Regions from separate parts of the Cellulosimicrobium composti genome, predicted to be linked through region 3. Evidence: predicted binding sites of a transcription regulator. Region 3 holds the regulator's gene; each other region holds the start of a gene.
The links. The regulator HrcA, encoded in region 3, represses chaperone genes, less so after heat shock. The targets are predictions, from matches to a motif close to TTNGCACTCGNNNNNNNCGAGTGCNAA.
Positions count from the first base shown of each region.

Region 1 (4,410 bases), on a different contig from region 3:
CCGGTCGTCCCAGAACGGGTTCGTCGGGTCGTCGAGGAGCCTCGTCACGACGGCGAGCCAGCGGCTCCCGCCGTTCGGCCGCGCCGACTCGGGCAGGTCGTCCCAGAAGGTGAGCTCCAGCAGGTTGCGCCAGACGGCCGCGAAGTACGCGGCGGCCGCCGAGTCCGTGTCCGTCCGGTAGTCCCAGTCGGCCAGGAGCTCCTGCCCCTCGGCGGCGAAGCCGTCCTCGATCTCCTGGTCGAGCAGCAGCGGCACGAGGACCTCGGCGTAGGGGCTGCGGTCGTCGACCTGGATCTCGTTCATCGTGTCGACGTCGACGGTCCGGCCCGCGGAGATCTCGGCTTCGAGGAGCTGACGGATGCGCTGCGAGCGGTAGCCGTAGTCCCAGTCGGTCGTGAGGAACGGCGCGACGCCGGCGGGCAGCACGGCCTGGTTCGCCGCCACGACGAAGCCCTCCGCCGGGTCGACCACGCGCGGCATCTCCTCGCTCGGCACGTAGCCCTGCCAGTCGTACCGCTCGTCGGAGCCGTCGCGCGGCCACGTGCCGTCGGACGGGACGGGGGCGTCGGGCACCGACGCGCGCACCGGGATCTTGCCCGGCGCCTGGTAGCCGATGTGACCGTCCGTCGTCGCGAAGACGATGTTCTGCGCGGGCACCTCGAAGAGGGCTGCCGCCTCCTGCATGTCGTCGGCGTCCTGCGCGAGGTTGAACGCGAAGACCGCGTCGGCGGTGCGGCCCGGCTCGAGCGCGGTCCACTGGAGGGAGACGGCGTACTCGCCCAGGCGCGTGTCGAGCGCCGGGGTGCCGACCGCGGACTCGGTCGCGGGGATCGCCTCGGACACGATCGGCCCGTGCACGGTCGAGCGGATCTCGAGCTCCACGTCGTCGCCCCCGGCGACGCGCAGCGTCTCCGTCCGGCTCTCGAGCGGCACCCACTCGTCGCCGCGGAGATACGTGTCGTCGCGCACCCGCTCGACGAAGAAGTCGGTGACGTCGGCGCCCATGTTCGTCAGGCCCCACGCGAGCTGTGCGTTGTGCCCGATGATCACGCCGGGGAACCCGGCGAACGAGAAGCCCGCGACGTCGAACGCGCAGTCGGGTCCGACCTCGTTGCAGTGCAGCCCCACCTGCGCCCAGATGCCGGGAGCCCCGAGGCTCAGGTGCGGGTCGTTCGCGAGGATCGGCATGCCGCTCGCGGTGTGCTCGCCCGAGACGACCCACGAGTTCGAGCCGGTGCCCTCGCCACGACCCACGAGCACGGGGACGGCGTCGAGCGCGCGGTCGGCGGCCTCGAGCGCGCTCTGCAGGTGGTCCGAGCCGTACGCGGCACGCGCCTCGGGGCCGAGCTCGAGCGCGACCTGCTGCGGGTTCTCGAGCTCGCCCGGGTCGAGGATCGGCGCGTTGACGTCGGACGGGTACGCCGGGAAGAGCTCGGCGACGCGCCCTGCGTCCTGGAGCGCGCCGAACGCGAGCGCGCGGTCGAGCTCGTCGTCGTAGTTGCCGCGCAGGTCCCACGCCATGGCCTTGAGCCACGCGAGCGAGTCGACGGGGTCCCACGGCTCGGGCTCGGCGACGTCGACCTGGAGCCCGAGCACGGTGTACTCGATCGCGATCTCGGAGGGACTGCGGTTCTCCAGGTAGGCGTTGACGCCCTCGGCGTACGCCTGGAGGTACGACTTCGTCTCGGACGAGACGACGTCCCACTCCTCCTCGGCCACCTGCCTCCAGCCGAAGGTGCGCGTCACCGCGTCCGCGGCGATGGCGTCCGGGTTGTCACCCACGAGCTCGGCGAGCCGGCCCGCCGTCACGTGGCGGCGGTAGTCCATCTCGAAGAACCGGTCCTGCGCCTGGACGAAGCCCTGGGCGCGGAAGAGGTCCTCCGGGGTGTCGGCGTAGATCTGCGGCACGCCCCGGGCGTCGCGCAGCACGGTGACCTGTCCCTCGAGGCCGGGGACCTCGATCTCCCCCGAGGCCTGCGGGAGCGGCCGGCGCACCGTGACGACGACGAACGCCGCGCCCGCCACGAGCGCGACGACGAGCAGCGCCGCGACGACGAGCAGCACGTTCCGCCGCGTCGACCGGCGGCGCCGGGGAGGGACCGCGGTGTCCCCGGGGGTCACGGGGTCGGCACCGGGTGCGGCGTCACCGGCGGGGGCCTCGGCGGGTTCGTGCGCAGACACGGATGCGAGACTACCCCGGCGCCGGGCGCGCGCCGGTCCGCGTATGATTAGCACTCGGAAGTTTCGAGTGCCAGACGGTGTTGACACCGACGACCCGGCCGAGACCGTCCCGATCCCGACCGCCGGCGGCCGCACCGCGGCCGTCTCGTGAACGAGGAGAACCCGTGCCCACCTACGCGTACACGTGCACCGCCTGCGGTCACGCCTTCGACATCCACCAGTCGTTCACCGACGACGCCCTCACGGTGTGCCCGGAGTGCTCCGGACGCCTGCGCAAGGTGTTCTCCTCGGTCGGCGTGACGTTCAAGGGCTCGGGCTTCTACCGCACCGACTCGCGCTCGGGCGGCTCGTCCTCCTCGGCCCCGGCCGCGAAGTCCGGCGCGTCGAGCACGTCGACCCCGGCCGCGACGAGCTCGACGTCGTCGTCGAGCGGCTCGTCCGGCAGCGCGGCCGCGTCCTCCTGACCTGACGCCGGTGGCCGGGCTCCGGCCGCCACGCTCGACCACAGGGCACGGGGCCGCACGGCCTCCTGCGCGCACCGCCCCGGTCGTCCACAGGCCGTCGGGCGTCCCCGGCCCCGGCCTGACCGCCGCGGCTACGGTCGCGCCCATGCCTCTGCGCCCCGGCTCCCGGGAGCCCGTCCCCTCGTCCGCCCGTCGCCGCGCCCTGCGCGGGCTGTGGTGGCGGGCCCGGTTCGTCGTCGCCGCCGTGTGCTGCGGCGCGGCCGCCGCGGTGCTCGTCGGCGCGCTGCGCCCGCCACCGCCGCCGACCGCGCCCGTCGTCGTGACCACGCGCGACGTCCCGGCAGGTGCGGCCCTCGCCGGTGCGGACCTCCGCGTGGACGACGTCCCGGCCGCGCTCGTGCCCGCCGGTGCCGCGGGCGCGCCGGCCGACGTCGTGGGTCGCCGCGCGACGGTCGCCCTCGCCGCGGGCACCCTCGTCCAGGACGCGCTCGTCGCGGGCGGCGAGCTCGTGGCGGCCGCACCGGCGGGCACGGTCGTCGCCCCGGTCCGCCTCGACCCGGGCGTCGCCGCGCTCCTCGGCCCGGGCGACCGCGTGGACCTGCTCGCGGCCGGGGACCTCGCCGCCGCGGCCGTACCCGTCGACGCGGCCGATCCCGACGGGACGCCCCAGGCCGGCGACCCCTACCTCGCGCGCGCGGCGGTCGTCGTGCCCACGCCCGAGCCCGACGGCGGAGGCGGCCTCCTCGGCGCCGGCGTCACGAGCAGCGACGTCGTCACGCTCGTCGCCGTCCTGCCCGCGGAGGCGGAGCGCCTGGCCGCCGTGAGCGGCCACGCCCCGGTGACCGCCGTGCTCGTGCCCTGACGCCGCGGGCGAGAAACCCGACTCTCCGGACGAGACCGTTGCCGCAGCCGACCGCCGTTGGGAGGATCCTCCTGCTCGAGTCGTGGCGCCGCAGCCACGCGGACCACACGAAAGGGACCCATTCCATGAAGGGCGTGCTCAACGGTTTCAAGGAGTTCGTGCTCCGGGGCAACGCGATCGACCTCGCGGTCGGCGTCGTCATCGGCACCGCGTTCTCGGCCATCATCACGTCGGTCGTCGACGGCCTCATCAACCCGCTGATCGCGGCGATCTTCGGCGAGCCCGACCTCACGGGGGTCGGCAACTTCACGATCAACGGGGCGCTCTTCAGCCTCGGCCTCATCCTCGACGCGGTCTTCAAGTTCCTGTGCGTCGCGATCGCGCTCTACTTCTTCATCGTCCTGCCGATGAACCACCTCGCGGCGATGCGCAAGCAGAACGTCGAGCCGGAGCCGGAGGCCCCGGCCGAGGACGTGCTCGTCCTCCAGGAGATCCGCGACCTCCTCGCGGCGCAGGCCGGCGGTCCCAGCGCGGCCCCGGGGCGCCCGACGCCGCCGCCCACCGTCTGAGCAGCACCGCCCGAGCACGCAGGTGGCCGCGGCCCGTCCCCGCGGGGAAGGGCCGCGGCCACCAGTGCGTCGTGGGGATCGTCCGCGCTCAGTGCCGCCCGTAGTGGGGCGGGACGTCGCCGAGCAGCCGGTCGTCGTTCTCCCCCGTGCCGCCGCGCTCCGGCCGGGCCGCGTCGCCCCAGCCCTCGGCGCGCTCGTCGGCGCTCGCCCCGGGCACGACGACGCTCTCGGTCCCCCGCCGCACGGCCCGGCGCGGTCGCCTGCGCCGCCCCTCCCCCTCGGGCGGGGACGGGCGCTCGGACGACGGCACGGACTCGCTGCTCACGCCCCTATC
Region 1 is NZ_JAAFAN010000002.1:100,251-104,660, reverse strand. It holds gene GYH36_RS01130 (penicillin acylase family protein) at 1-2,064, opposite strand, end outside; gene GYH36_RS01125 (FmdB family zinc ribbon protein) at 2,346-2,645, shown strand; gene GYH36_RS01120 (SAF domain-containing protein) at 2,791-3,507, shown strand; gene mscL (large conductance mechanosensitive channel protein MscL) at 3,633-4,076, shown strand; gene GYH36_RS01110 (hypothetical protein) at 4,165-4,401, opposite strand.
Region 1: GYH36_RS01125 (FmdB family zinc ribbon protein) is a predicted target of HrcA. The motif match lies at 2,229-2,255, and genes of this name have one in related genera.

Region 2 (4,410 bases), on a different contig from region 3:
GGCGGCGAAGCACGCGGCCCAGGTCGCGGTCGACCAGATCCTCGACGGCACGTGGTTCGCGATCGTCGGCGGCAGCCACGTGGCGAACCGCGCGTTCCCCTACCCCAACGCGCGCATGGCGATGGTCCAGATGGAGCCGGGCGCGCGCGCCGAGGCCAAGCGCGCGATCTCGATGCTCACGCCCGGCGGCGGCACGGCGATGAGCACGTGGCTGCGGCTCGCGGACCAGCTCTTCGCGACCGTCCCGCAGGCGACCCAGCGGCACGCGATCCTCCTCACGGACGGCAAGAACGAGTCGGAGCCGCGCGCGAACCTCTCCGCCGCGGTCCGCGACGTCACGGGCCACTTCCAGTGCGACGCGCGCGGCGTGGGCTCGCGGTGGCAGGTCGACGAGCTCCGCGAGATCTCGACGGCGCTGCTCGGCACCGTGGACCTCATCGCCGACCCGGCCGAGATCGCCGCCGACTTCGAGAAGCTCATGCGGGCGTCCATGGCGCGCGGCGTCGCGTCGGCCGACCTGCGCGTGTGGGCCCCGCAGGGGGCGCAGGTCCTGTTCGTGCGCCAGGTCGCACCCACGGTGGAGGACCTGACGAACCGTCGTGCGGAGGTCAACCCGCTCACGGGCGCCTACCCGACGGGCTCGTGGGGCGACGAGTCGCGCGACTACCACGTCGCGGTGCGCGTCGGGTCGAAGCCTGTCGGCTCCGAGCAGCTCGCCGCGCGCGTGCAGCTCGCGGTGAACGGCGAGGTCGTCTCGTCCGGGCTGGTCAAGGCCAAGTGGTCGGACGACGAGTCGCTCACCACGCGCATCAACCCCGAGGTCGCGCACTACACGGGCCAGACGGAGCTCGCGGCGGCCATCCAGGAGGGCCTGGCGGCCAAGGCCGCGGGCGACGAGGCGACGGCGACGGTCAAGCTCGGACGCGCCGTGCAGCTCGCGCAGCAGACCGGCAACGACGAGGCGACCTCGCGCCTGCGCAAGGTCGTCGACATCGACAACGAGGAGCAGGGCACCGTGCGGCTCAAGCGCAACACGTCGACCCTCGACGAGATGGCCCTCGACACGGCCTCGACGAAGACCACGCGGGTCCGCCGGTGAGCGCCGTCGTCTGCCCCAACGGGCACCCGTCCGAGTCGACCGACTACTGCGACGTGTGCGGCGAGCCCATCGGCGCCGCGTCGACGCCGGCCGCGGCCCCCGCGGGCGCGCCGTCGCCCGCCGCGTCGGCCGCCTCCCCCGCGGCCGAGCCCGCGCAGTGCCCGCACTGCGGGTTCGCGGCCCCTCCGGGTGCCCTGTTCTGCGAGAACTGCGGGTACGACTTCACGACGGGCGCGCTGCCCGACCCGGTCGAGCCGGCGTCCGCGCTCTCGCTCGACCCGCCGTCGGCCCCGACGCCCCCGCCGTCGTCGAGCGCCCCGGCCCCGTCTCCGGGCACGCCCGCGCCGGGCGACCCCGGGCCGTCGCCCGCGTCCGCGGCGACGCCGCCCCCGCTGCCGGGCCAGGCGCCCGCGGGCACGACCGGCGGTGAGGCGGGCGAGCCCGCGACGTCGGGCACCCACCTGCCGACGCCGCCCGTCCCCGGGCCGGACCAGTGGGTCGCCGAGATCTGGATCGACCCGGACTGGTACGCCGCGCAACAGCCCGAGGACCCGATGCCGTCCGCCGGGCTCCCGGGCCTCGTGGTCCTGCGCGAGCGCAGCGTGCTCGTGGGGCGTCCGTCGGTGTCGCGCGGCATCCACCCGCAGGTCGACTGCGGCGCGGACACCGGCGTCTCGCGGCGGCACTGCCAGCTCAGCACGGACGGCCAGCGGTGGTGGGTCGAGGACCTGCAGTCCGCGAACGGCACGTACGTGAGCCCGGCCGGGGAGCCGCTCCCGACGGACCCGGTCCCCGCCGGCCAGCGGCGCGAGCTGGCCGACGGGGACCGCATCTACCTCGGCGCCTGGACGCGGATCGTGGTCCGCAAGGCGCTCCCGGGCGAGGCCTGAGCGGTCAGCTCTCGGCCGCCCGGGACTCGGCCCCGGACGTGATCTGGGTCGGCGCACCGCCTCCGGCGTGGTGCGCGACGTCGATCCGACGGGGCCGTGCCTCCTCCGCGACGGGGATCGTCAGCGACAGCACGCCGTCCTCGTACGAGGCCGTGATCTCGTCGAGCGCGAGGCCCCGGCCGACCGTGAGCTGGCGCGCGTAGGTACCGGTCGGCCGCTCGCGCGCGAGCCACTGGACGTCGGGGTCGGTCCGCGGGCTGCGCTCGGCGCGGATCGTCAGCGTGCGGTCCTCGACCGAGACGTCGATCGTGCCGGGGTCGACGCCGGGCAGGTCCATCGTCAGGACGTAGTGGTCGCCCGTGCGGAACAGGTCGAGCGGCATGCCGGCGGCCGCGGACGCGGTCGAGCGCACCCCGGACACGAGCTGCCCGACCAGGCGGTCCATCGCGTCGAAGGTGGTCGAGAACGGGTCGATCATCGCAGCCACACCTCTCACCTCCTCGTCGGTCGGTCCCGGACCGTCCGGGACCGCATCGGTGCTCCCGCGAGGCAGGCACCTCGCGGGTGGCTACACCTCCACTATTAGCACTCTCACCCCGAGAGTGCCAAGCCCTTCGGGGCGCACCCGCGGCCCTCGTACGGGCCCGTTTGTGCGCGGTCGACGACACCGCCCCCACGCGCCCGGGTGGGCGTTGTGAGAACCCTCCAACCGGTTGTGGGAACCGTGCACGGCGCGCCGCCCGCGTCGTCCGCGCCACCGACGCCGCCGCGCGTCGTGGCTCGGGAGAGTGGACCTCGCCACCGTCCACCGCACCCCGCAGGAGCCCCGATGACCCCCTCCCCGACCACCGCACCCGCCCCGCCCACGGCCTCCGCGGCCGGCGCCGACGCACCCGGTCGTGCCCGCGGACGACTCGCGCTCGACGCGGGCGACGCCGCGCGCATCGCGACGTTCGCCGCGCTGATCGCCGCGCTCGGCATGCCCGGGTCGCTGCCGCTGCTCGGGAACGCCGTCCCGATCACGCTCCAGACGCTCGGCGTGATGCTCGCGGGCACGATCCTCGGCGCGTGGCGCGGCACGCTCGCCGTCGCGACGTTCCTCGCGCTCGCGGCGGCCGGGCTGCCGGTGCTCGCGGGCGGGCGCGGCGGGCTCGGCGCGTTCGTCGGGCCGTCCTCGGGATACCTCCTCGGGTTCCTCGCGGGCGCGGCCGTCGTGGGCTGGCTCGTCGACCGGCTCGCGCGCGTCGTGTTCGGCCGCGTCCTCGTCGCGGCCCTCGTGGGCGGCGTCGCCGTCGTCTACGCGATCGGCGTGCCCGTCCAGGCGCTCGTCACCGGCGTGCCGCTCGCGACCACCGCGCAGCTCTCCCTCGTGTTCGTCCCGGGTGACGTGCTCAAGGCGCTGGCCGCCGCGGCGATCACGGTCGGCGTCGTGCGCGCCTACCCGGCCACCCGCCCGGCCCGCCGCACCGCGGGCGGCGCCCGCGCGACGTCCTGACGCCTGCGAGAGTGTCCGCGTGCCCGTCGCCCCTCACGTCCTCGCCCACGCCGCCGACCCGGCCGCGCGCGACCGCGTCGCGCTGCGCACGCCCGAGCGGTCGCGCACGTACGCCGCGCTCGCCGCGGACGTGCGCGCGGGGGCGACGCACCTCGGCGCGACGGGCACGCGTCCCGGCGACCTCGTGGCCGTCTCGCTGCCCGACCCGCTCGACTGCCTGACCGCGGTGCTGTCGGTCGACCACCTCGGCGCGACGCCGCTGGTGTGCGACCCGTCGTGGCCGCGCGCGCACCGCGCCGAGGTCCTGCGGACGCTCGCGCCGCGCACCTTCGTCGAGGTGCCGCTCCCCCGCGGGACGGGCCCCGCCGCCGGTTTCCCCGCGCCGGGCCGCGCGCCCGAGCCGGGCGACCTCGCGTGGGCCGGCTTCTCGTCGGGCAGCACGGGCCGCCCGCGCGCCGTCGTGCGCACGCGCGCCTCGTGGGCGGGCTCGTTCGACGACGTCACGCGGCTCGTCGACCTCACGCCCGCCGACACGGTGCTCGTCCCCGGGCCGCTCGCGTCCTCGCTGTACTGCTTCGCCGCCGTGCACGCGCTGGCCGTCGGCGCGGGCGTGTACCTCACGCGCACCCCGGCCGCCACGACGACGGCGCTCGCGCGCTGCGACGTCGTGCACCTCGTGCCGCAGGTGCTCGACGACGTGCTCGCCGCGGTCGCCGCGGGTGCGCCCTCGCGGCTGCGCCACGCGGTCGTCGGCGGCGCGTCCCTGCCCGCCGGGGCCCGGGCCCGCGCCGCAGCGCTCGGCGTCGACGTCCTCGCGTACTACGGGGCGGTCGAGCTGTCGTTCGTCGCGTACGACCCGGACGGGTCCGGGCTGCGGCCGTTCCCCGGCGTCGAGCTCGACGTGCGGCCCCTGCCCGCCGCGAGCG
Region 2 is NZ_JAAFAN010000074.1:1,058-5,467, reverse strand. It holds gene GYH36_RS16675 (vWA domain-containing protein) at 1-1,099, shown strand, start outside; gene GYH36_RS16670 (double zinc ribbon and FHA domain-containing protein) at 1,096-1,989, shown strand; gene GYH36_RS16665 (Hsp20/alpha crystallin family protein) at 1,994-2,476, opposite strand; gene GYH36_RS16660 (biotin transporter BioY) at 2,819-3,484, shown strand; gene GYH36_RS16655 (class I adenylate-forming enzyme family protein) at 3,504-4,410, shown strand, end outside.
Region 2: GYH36_RS16665 (Hsp20/alpha crystallin family protein) is a predicted target of HrcA. The motif match lies at 2,572-2,598, and genes of this name have one in related genera.

Region 3 (4,410 bases):
GGCGGGCTCGGGCTCCCGGTCCACCTCCTGGACGAGGAGCGTGACGCGACCGGCGTCGGCGTGCTCGACGACGCACCGCAGGCGCAGCCCGTCGCCGTCGACGACGTCGACCCGCTCGCCCGCGCCGCGTCGTTGGACCACGCCCGCGTGGCGGCCCTCGGCGCCGTCGAGGACGTAGCGGTCGCCCGGCGCGACGGCGTCGAGACCCGTCTCGGCGAGGAACACCGGAGCACTCATGCGCCGCCCCCGCTCAGCGCCCGGAGAGCTTGTCGCGCAGGCGCGAGAACACGCCCGGGTGCGCGGCCGCGAGGCGCGGCTCGGGCCGCTCCTCGCCACGCAGCGCAGCGAGCGAGCGCAGCAGCTGCTCCTGCTCCGGGTCGAGCGCCGTGGGCACCTGGACCTCGATGTGGACGTTGAGGTCGCCGCGCCCCGAGCCGTGCAGGTGACCGACGCCGAGGTTCTTCAGCGTGACGATCTGGCCCGGCTGCGTGCCGGGGCGCAGGTCGATCTCCTGGGGGCCGTCGAGCGTCTCGAGCTCGAGCACCGTCCCGAGCGCGGCCGCCGTCATGGGCACCTGGAGCGTGCAGTGCAGGTCGTCGCCGCGGCGCACGAACGTGTCGTGGTTGCGCTCGCGGATCTCGACGTACAGGTCGCCGGCGGGCCCGCCCGCCGGGCCGACCTCGCCCTGCGCGGTGAGCTTGATGCGCGTGCCCGTGTCGACGCCGGCGGGGACGTTGACCGTGATCGTGCGACGGCTGCGCACGCGTCCCTCGCCGGAGCACTCGGCGCACGGCTCGGGGATGACGGTGCCGAACCCCTGGCACGCGGCGCACGGCGCGCTCGTCATGACCTGGCCGAGGAAGGAGCGCGCGACGCGCTGGACCGTGCCGCGGCCGTGGCACACGTCGCACGTGCGGGGGGACGTGCCGGGGCGGCAGCACGTGCCGCCGCACGTGCCGCACACGACGGCCGTGTCGACCTGGAGCTCGCGCTGCGCACCGAACGTCGCCTCGGCGAGGTCGATGTCGAGCCGCACGAGCGCGTCCTGGCCGCGCCGGGCGCGCGGGATCGGCCCTTGCTGCGCCTGGCCGCCGCCGAAGAACGTCTCGAAGATGTCCTGGAAGCCGAACCCGCCGCCCATGGGGCCGGTGCCGCCGCCCGGTGCGCTCGGGTCGACGCCGAGGTCGTACTGCTGGCGCTTCTCCGGGTTGGACAGCACCTCGTACGCGCGCGCGACGTCCTTGAAGCGGTCACCCGCGTCCTCGCCCGCGACGTCCGGGTGCAGCTCGCGCGCGAGCCTGCGGTACGCCTTCTTGATCTGGTCCTGGCTCGCGTCACGGGACACGCCGAGGATCTCGTAGTAGTCGCTCACACGTCACTCTCTGCTGGTGCGGGTCGTGAGGCCGGCGCGGGGCCGGTCGTGAAGGGTCGGGGGCGGGCGTCGTCGGCGCCTGCTCCCGGCGGGGTGGCCGCGGAGCGGCTCACGTGCCGAGCACCCGCGACAGGTAGCGCGCCACGGCGCGCACCGCGGCGATCGTCCCGGGGTAGTCCATGCGGGTCGGCCCGATCGAGCCGACGAGCGCGACCGTGTCTCCGTCGCTACCGTAACCGGTCGTCACGACGGAGGTCTCCGCGAGCCCCTCGAGCTGGGTCTCGTGCCCGATCCGGACGCTGACGCCCGACTCGGCGGCCATCTCGGTGAGCAGGCCGAGCAGGACGACCTGCTCCTCGAGCGCCTCGAGGACGGGGCGCAGCGCGTGCTCGAACCGCATCCCCGCCCGGGCGAGGTTCGCCGTGCCCGCGAGCACGAGGCGCTCCTCGCTCTCCTCGGCGAGCGTCTGGGCGACGAGGTCGCCCACCGCGCGCACGAGCGGTGCGTCGTCCGGGTGGAAGCTCTCCGTGACGGCCGCGAGCGCCGGCGCGAGGTCCGCGAGGCGCTTGCCCGCGGCCGCGGCGTTGAGACGTGCGCGCACCTCGGCGAGCGTGCCCTCGTCGGGCACGCTCGCGACCTCGAGCGTGCGCTGCTCGACGCGCCCCGTGTCCGTGATGATGACGACGAGCAGGCGCGTCTCCCCCACGGGCACGAGCTCGAGGTGGCGCAGCCCGGAGCGGCTGAGGGACGGGTACTGGACGACCGCGACCTGGCCGGTGAGCTGCGCGAGCAGGCGGCCGGCGCGGGCGATGACGTCGTCGAGGTCGACGCCCTCGGACAGGAAGGTCTCGATCGCGCGCTTCTCCGGCGCGGACAGCGGCTTGACGCTCGAGAGGCGGTCGACGAAGAGCCGGTAGCCCTTGTCCGTCGGGATGCGCCCGGCCGACGTGTGCGGCTGGGCGATGTAGCCGGCGTCCTCGAGGGCGGCCATGTCGTTGCGGATCGTCGCGGGCGAGACGCCCAGGCCGTGCCGCTCGGTGAGCACGCGCGACCCCACGGGCTCGCGCGTGAGGACGTAGTCCTCGACGATCGCCCGCAGCACCTCGAGCCGGCGCTCCTCGCTCACGTCCACCTCCCGCGTGCCGCGCCGCCCCCGCCCGGTCGGCGGGCGGGTGTCGGCACTCTCGTCCTCCGAGTGCCAATCCTACGCGTTCGCGCGGCGCGTCCTGCGGTCCTCCGCTCGCCGCGAACGCAGGTCCAGGAGCCCCACGACGAGCGCGACCGCGACGAGGGCGATCGTCACGACGAGGGCGCGCCCCGCGGCGTGCGCCGCGCGCTCCCCGCTCGCGAGGCCGCCGTAGTACACGGCGAGCACGACGGAGATGCCGACCGCCGAGCCGATGCGCTGGCCGAGCTGGAGCATGCTCCCGGCCACGCCGGCGCGCGTCACGGGCACCTCGGACAGGGTGAGCGTCTGGTTCGGGGCGATGACCGTCCCGCTGCCCGCGCCCGCGACGAGCAGCACGGCCGCGAGCGCCGGGCCCACCGCCCCCGGCCGGTCGCCGAGCACGCGCACGACGGCGTCCGCCGCGACCACCCCGACGAGGACCACGAGCAGGCCGCCCACGACGAGCTGCCTGCCCCACCGCGCGACCCAGCGACCGGAGAACCACGCCGAGATGCCCGACGCGACCGCGAACGGCGTCCCGACGAGCCCGGCCTGGAGCGGCGTGTACCCGAGCTCGTCCTGGAGGTAGAGGGTGATCACGAGGAAGAGGCCCGTGAACCCCGCGAAGTACGCGAGACCGAGCAGAGCGCCGTTGCGGAACGAGCCGAGCCCGACGACGTGCGGGTCGAGCACGGCGTCGCCCGTGCGGCGCTGGTAGCGCCGCTCCCAGGCGGCCGCGCCGACCCCGGCAGCGAGCGCCGCCGCCAGCCACCACCACCGTGACGCGTCGTCGCCTCGGCCCGTCGTCGTGACGAAGGGCATCATCACGGCGAGCGTGGTAGCGCCGAGCAGGCCGAGCCCGACGAGGTCGAGACGGCGTGCGCCGGCCCCGGGCGCGTGCGGCGGCGGCCCGGGCACGAGGCGCCACGCGAACGGGAGCAGGACGGCGACGACGGGGATGTTGACGAGGAACACCCACCGCCAGCCCGCCGCGGAGCCGGCCGCGGCGATGAGGAGCCCGCCGAGCAGCGGGCCGAGCGCCGTCGACACCCCGATCGTGGCGCCGAACGCGCCGAAGGCCCGGCCGCGCTCGCTCCCCGAGAACTGCTGCTGGATGATCCCGACGACCTGCGGGTTGAGCACCCCCGCGCTCACGCCCTGGAGCAGGCGGGCCACGCCCAGCCACGTGTCGGTCGGCGCGAGCCCCGACGCGAGGCTCATGAGCGCGAACCCGACGAGGCCGACCATGAACAGCGTCCGGCGCGACCCGGCGTCGCCGAGCCGGCCGGCCGGCACGAGCGCGAGGCCGAACGCGAGCGTGTAGCCCGCGACGACGAGCTGGAGCTGCGTCGGGCCCGCGCGCAGCGACGACTCGATCGACGGGAGGGCGACGTTGACGATCGACACGTCGAGCGTCGTGATGAAGCCCACCCCGAGGCAGACCGGGAGCACGCGCCAGCGCGCCGGGTCCGGCTCCGCGCGCGTGGGGCTCATCGCTCCGTGGTACCACCCCGTGCCCGGTGCGCGCGCGCCGGGCGCCACGCGCGCCCGGGCTCCGCGGACCCGCGGGGACGGTGTCCTAGGGTGACGGTCGTGTCCTTCGACCGCTACGGCTCCGACGTCCTCGGCGGCACGCCCGCCCCCTCCCACCACCGCGCGCGACCGGTGTCGCGGCCGCAGACCGCGGACCGCGGGCTCGTGGTCGAGGAGGTCCAGACGGGATGGGTCGGCGCCGTGGTCCGCGTCGAGAAGTCGGGCGGCATGCACGTCGTCGTGCTCGAGGACCGCGCGGGCCGCACGCGGACGTTCCCGCTCGGCCCGGGGTTCTGGGTCGACGGCGAGCCCGTCGTCCTCACGCCGCCCGTGACGT
Region 3 is NZ_JAAFAN010000045.1:11,411-15,820, reverse strand. It holds gene GYH36_RS13270 (16S rRNA (uracil(1498)-N(3))-methyltransferase) at 1-237, opposite strand, end outside; gene dnaJ (molecular chaperone DnaJ) at 251-1,372, opposite strand; gene hrcA (heat-inducible transcriptional repressor HrcA) at 1,482-2,498, opposite strand; gene GYH36_RS13255 (MFS transporter) at 2,577-4,034, opposite strand; gene GYH36_RS13250 (DUF3097 domain-containing protein) at 4,134-4,410, shown strand, end outside.